Regions from separate parts of the Halomonas sp. AOP7-B1-5 genome, predicted to be linked through region 1. Evidence: predicted binding sites of a transcription regulator. Region 1 holds the regulator's gene; the other holds the start of a gene.
The links. Region 1 encodes LexA, which represses DNA repair genes until DNA is damaged. Its sites were predicted from a motif close to TACTGTNTANNTANACAGTA; they were not measured.

Region 1 (3,092 bases):
ACTACTGCATTACGTCAAAAGTATTTCGCAGATCAAAGAGTATCCCGTATGTCTCATTATTATCGTTTGGTCGTTTCCTGCCCTGATCAGGTAGGCATTGTTGCTCGTGTATCAAGTTTTATAGCTCAGCAGGGCGGTTCGATTACCGAAGCCAGCCAGCACTCTGACTTGCAAACGGGCCGGTTTTTTATGCGTTACGAAATATTGGCTGATTCACTAGGGATGTCCGCTGAAACGTTGCGCAGTGCCTTTGAACCGATCGCTCAAGAGTTTTCTATGCAATGGTCGCTGGTCGATACTCAAAAGCGCCGTCGGGTGGTACTGATGGTCTCGCGTGAGTCCCATTGCCTGGTGGATCTGCTGTATCGCTGGCAGGCGGGTGAGCTGGATTGCGATATCGCCGGTGTGATTTCCAATCACGAAGACATGCGTTCAATCGCCGAGTGGTATGGTATTCCTTATCACCATGTGCCGGTTGATCCGAACAATAAAGAAGCGTCGTTTGCCCAAGTGAAAGAGCATATCGATCATGCGCGCGCGGATTGCATCGTGCTGGCACGTTATATGCAGATTCTGCCGCCGTCACTATGCGAGCGGTATGCCGGTCAGGTGATCAATATTCACCACAGCTTCTTGCCCTCTTTTGCGGGTGCCAAGCCTTATCATCAGGCCTATGAGCGCGGTGTAAAACTGATTGGTGCGACCTGTCACTATGTGACCGAGGAGCTGGATGCGGGGCCGATTATCGAGCAGGATATCCATCGCGTGAGCCATTGCCATACACCCACTGATTTGGTTCGTTTTGGCCGCGATGTGGAAAAAGCCGTGCTGGCACGTGGCCTGCGCTGGCACCTGGAAGACCGCGTATTGATTCACGGTAATAAGACAGTGGTATTTAGCTAAACGCCCGTAGTTGCGTTTAAGCCAAAAAAAAGCGGGTGGCCATGGAAATGGCCACCCGCTTGAAGGCTATCAAGACGCTGTATTCTCTGTTCTTAAGAAATTATGTTCTTAAGAAATTATGTTCTTAACACGATGCTCTGCCGCCAACTCACCACAAGCGGTACATTAGCCGAGTGCTTGACCGTTGCCGCCCCGGATAACGCCCACCCCGACGCCTTCAATATCCAGTGACTGAGTGCGCAAGTCGATTTCGATAGGGGCAAAATCAGCGTTTTCGGCCATTAACGTTACCTGATGGCCCTGACGCTTAAAGCGCTTCACGGTAACTTCATCTTCCAGGCGCGCGACAACGATCTGCCCGTCACGTACGCGGTCAGTGCGATGCACTGCCAGCAAGTCGCCTTCAAGAATGCCAACATCCTTCATCGACAGGCCGCGCACACGCAGCAGGTAGTCGGCCTTGGGCGTGAAGTACTCTGCTGGCAGCGGGCAGTAGCGGTCAATGTGTTCAGCCGCCAAGATGGGGCTGCCCGCGGCAACTTCGCCAATAACGGGCAAGCCGGCCGGGGGAAGATCACTATTGGCCGCCACAGGAGCAGGCGAATCGCTCACTTCCTGAACATCCTGGTTAGGCAGACGAATCCCGCGTGATGTATTGCGAATAATGCGGATCACACCCTTGCGCTCAAGCGCGCGCAAATGCTCTTCAGCAGCATTGGGCGATTTAAACCCTAGCGCTTTGGCAATTTCTGCGCGAGTGGGTGGATATCCGAATTCACCCATGGTTTTTACGATAAAATCAAAAACATGCTGTTGACGTGCTGTGAGTGGTCGAGACATACCAAACTCCATAAACGATAAAAGACAGTCGGTATCTGCCTGCTTGAACAATATGTGTTTAAGTATACAGTATGTTCCTCTGTCCAGTACACGGATAAAAATAGTGCTTAATAGAGGTTAGACAAGGACCTGGCGTCATTTGGCTAACGGCTAGGCTCAAACGTCAGCCGACCCCAATTCAGCGATGAGGTGTTTGAATTAACTTTAATGAGTTTTCTCATCGATTACAGGAGCTTCTCGTATCTAGGATTGAGCCCGTTAGGGTTATGGCATACTATTTCGGCATGTTTTAAACACTCGTTTTTCTGGAGGCCGAAATGGCACAATCTGATACGGTGTCGCGTATTCTTGATACCGCTGAGGTGCTGTTTGCAGAGCGTGGTTTTGCTGAAACGTCGCTGCGCAACATCACTAGCAAAGCCCGGGTCAATTTAGCGGCCGTCAACTATCACTTTGGCTCTAAAAAAGCCTTGATTCAGGCGGTCTTCTCACGCTATCTGGATCCCTTCACTCTGCGCTTTCATACTGCGCTCGACGAGCTAGAAGCTCGCTATACCGATAGCCATATCCCGTTGGAGGAACTGCTCGAAACCATGGCAACAACGGTGCTGGCAGTGCCCGCTGAGCGCAATAGTCTAAAAGTGTTTATGCGCTTGCTCGGGCTGGCCTATAGCCAGGCTCAAGGGCATTTGCGGCGTCATATTCAAGAGCAGTATGGCGAGGTGTTCGCGCGCTTTACTGAGCTGGTCCGCCAGGCCACGCCGGATCTTCCTGATTCAGAACGCTTCTGGCGGCTACACTTTATGCTGGGTACCGTCATCTTTACCTTGTCGGGTCTGGATGCTCTACGGGATATTGCGGCTAAAGATTATCAAGAACAGGTCACCGTGCGTGATCTGGTACGTCGCTTGCGGCCAGTGGTCGTCGCCGCCATGAACGCGCCATTACCTCCGGCTGTAGAAGAGGGGCATCATGCGAACGCCAACGCTAGCTGAGCTGCCACCTAGCCAAACTGGCTGGATCGAGATTGATACCGATACACAGCAGTTGCGTTGGTGGCAGGGGCAAAAGGTGTGCTTTGAATGCGAAATATCGTCAGGCAAAGCAGGTGTAGGCCAACAGGAAGGTAGCGGTCAAACGCCACATGGCTGGCACTATGTGCGAGCGGCGATTGGCAAGGACCTGCCGATCAACGCGGTGTTTAGAGGTCGACGTTTTACCGGCGAGGTGTTTTCAACGCCGCTGGCCAAAGCAAACCCGACGCGTGACTGGATTTTGACACGCATTTTATGGTTGTGCGGTCTGGAGCGGGGATTCAACCGCGCAGGCTCGGTTGATTCTCAGCGCCG
Region 2 (3,092 bases), on a different contig from region 1:
GAAATCTTCACCGCCCAGGAAGGTGTCGCCGTTGGTGGCGAGTACTTCAAACTGAGTTTCGCCTTCAACGTCGGCGATTTCGATGATGGAGATATCGAACGTACCGCCGCCTAGGTCATAAACCGCGATGGTTTTGTCGCCGCGTGACTTGTCCATACCGTAGGCAAGCGCTGCTGCGGTCGGCTCGTTGATAATACGCTTGACGTCCAGACCCGCAATGCGGCCAGCATCTTTGGTCGCCTGGCGCTGGCTGTCATTGAAGTAAGCCGGTACGGTGATAACCGCTTCCGTTACCGCTTCACCGAGATAGTCTTCGGCGGTTTTCTTCATTTTCTTCAGCACTTCCGCGCTTACCTGCGGCGGTGCCATTTTTTTGCCTTTGACTTCTACCCACGCATCACCGTTGTCGGCTTCAGCGATCTTGTAAGGCACCATCTTGATATCTTTTTGAACGACGTCGTCTTTGAAGCGACGGCCGATCAGACGTTTGATGGCGTAAAGCGTATTCTCTGGGTTGGTAACCGCCTGACGCTTAGCGGCCTGGCCTACCAGGGTTTCGCCATCATCGGTGTAAGCGATAATGGAAGGCGTGGTGCGGCCGCCTTCAGCATTTTCGATAACTTTAGCACTGTCACCATCAAGTACTGCCACACAAGAGTTGGTAGTACCTAGGTCAATACCAATAATGCGTCCCATAGCAAAAACCTCGAATTCAGTTGTCTCAATACTTAAAACGTTTGCGGGAATTCCCGCAGGGTTGGCCTTTATCTGGGGGCCGCCAGTAACTTTTCAAGGGCTTTTTTTGCGCTTTTAGCCACTCAAGGCTTAATTTGCCTTCTGGCTGACCACCACCATCGCCGGGCGAACCAAACGGCCGTTGAGCAGATAACCTTTCTGCATCACATCCATTACGGTGTTCGGCTCAAGCTCGGGATTGGGTACCATGGCCATAGCCTCGTGCACCTGGGGGTCGAAGGGCTCGCCCTGAGGCTCAATGCTTTCAACGCCAAAGCGGTTAAGCACGTCGAGCTGCATTTTCAGCGTCATGGAAACACCTTCGCGGTGTACATCAGAGGCGCCGTCCTGCATGGACTCAAGAGCCTTTTCCAGACTATCCACCACGGGCAGCAGGTCCTTGACGAACTTTTCCAGGGCGAATTTGCGCGCTTTATCCGCTTCCTGCTCGGCACGACGGCGAACATTCTGCGCTTCGGCAGCCGCGCGTAGCGCCTGATCCTTGGCTTCAGAAAGGCTCTGTTCAAGCTCTTCCACCTGAGCGGCCAGGACTTCGGCTTCGGGGTTGCTCAGGCTACCTTCAAGCGGCGCTTCATCATTGATCAGCCCCTCAAGTTCGCCGTCGATCAGGCGTTCTTCAACGTTTTGATCCGTCATTTCGGCCTCTTGCTCTTGACGGGCCAGCTCGTCATCTAACGGAGTTTGCGGTTCTTTTGCCATGCCATGCTCCTAAAAAATGCGGCGGGGCCTTACTACAGGGCCCTGCGATGCCGATAGAAAAGCTTTCACTAAAGCGCTTATAAAAAGTTTTAAATGCGTCTGCACGCTATATGGGGGCCATAAAAGCCATCTCAAGAGGGGGCATTGAAGTGAGTTATCGACTACTGTATAAAACAACAACCATTGGATAAGTATCCAGCTTCTGCGTCGCACCGCCTCAGGGGGCCTCATGCTTACTCAGCTAGCGATTCAAGATTACGCCATTGTCGACCGCCTTGAGCTTGATCTGACCCACGGCATGACTGCCATCACTGGGGAAACAGGTGCCGGCAAATCCATCCTGCTAGGGGCCCTTGGCCTGTGCCTTGGCGAACGCGCCGATGCGGGCAGTGTGCGCCACGGGCGTGAGCGCACCGATCTTTCTGCGCGCTTTGATATTCAGCGCCTGCCCGCGGCTGTCGAATGGCTGGCCGCTCGCGAACTGCCCACAGACGAGTGTCTTCTGCGCCGTGTGGTGACGGCAAGCGGTCGCTCAAAAGCATGGATTAACGGCCAGCCTGCAACGATCACCGACCTGAAATCCCTCGGCGAGCAGTTGATTCAGATACATGGTCAGCACGCTCATCAGGCGTTGATGCGCGAAGAAGTGCACCTGGCCCTGCTGGACGACTACGCTGGTTTGCATGAAGCGCGCAGCAAGCTATCAGAGACCTACCGCGAATGGCGCACCGCCCGGCGGCGGCTTAAAAAACTCAGTGAAGAAGGTAGCGAGGTAGAGGCCAAACGCCAACTGCTGCGCTACCAGCTAGAAGAGCTGGACCAACTAAGCCTCGGCGAAAGCGAACTGCAGACGCTGGAAGAGGAGCAGCAAACGCTTGCCCACGCCGAAGAAACCCTGCGTGAAACGCAGCTTGCTGCCGACTGTTGCGCAAGCGACGACGGCGGCGCGCTGTCACTTCTCAATCAGGCCTATGCCCACTTGAGCGCCCTACCGGGTAGCGATAAAGGCATGCTGGCCAATACGCTTGCCATGCTGGGCGATGCGCGTATTCAAGTGGAAGAAGCCGCCAGCGAGCTGCACCGCTTTGCCAGCACCACTGAGCTTGACCCTGAGCGTTTAGCCTGGGTGGACGAGCGTCTGGCCGATATCCATCGCGTAGCGCGTAAGCATCACGTGGCGCCAGAAGAAGTCTGCACGTTGCATACAGAACTTCAGCAGGAAGTGGCTCAGCTAGAAGCCAGCGATGATGACCTCGAGGCGTTGGGCAACCAGGTGGCCGAGTGCCGTGAACGCTACCGCAGCGACGCGAAGAAGATCAGCGAGGCCCGCCAAAAGGCAGCCCTGCGCCTAGGTAAGGAAGTACAGCAACAGTTGGCTTTCTTGGCGATGGGTAAGGCACGCTTTGAGGTGGCGGTTTCCGCTCGTGAAACGCCGACACCTGAAGGCCTGGATAGCGTGCAGTTTTTAATTAGCGCCAACCCAGGCCAGCCTGCACGCCCGTTAGCCAAGGTTGCCTCTGGGGGTGAGCTTTCGCGCATTAGCTTGGCGATTCAAGTGGTAGCAGCCTCACACTCGACCATTCCAAGCCTGGTATTTGATGAAGTGGATGTGGGCATTTCAGGTGCCACGGCGGAAA

Region 2: a site for LexA is predicted at 1,618-1,637, ahead of recN (DNA repair protein RecN). Genes of this name have one in related genera too.

Annotation. Positions count from the first base shown of each region.
Region 1 covers NZ_JBQTDC010000024.1:37,886-40,977, reverse strand. The annotation lists gene purU (formyltetrahydrofolate deformylase) at 49-903, shown strand; gene lexA (transcriptional repressor LexA) at 1,069-1,743, opposite strand; gene ACT3XD_RS12555 (TetR/AcrR family transcriptional regulator) at 2,061-2,738, shown strand; gene ACT3XD_RS12550 (L,D-transpeptidase) at 2,716-3,092, shown strand, end outside.
Region 2 covers NZ_JBQTDC010000018.1:56,598-59,689, forward strand. The annotation lists gene dnaK (molecular chaperone DnaK) at 1-696, opposite strand, end outside; gene grpE (nucleotide exchange factor GrpE) at 826-1,455, opposite strand; gene recN (DNA repair protein RecN) at 1,685-3,092, shown strand, end outside.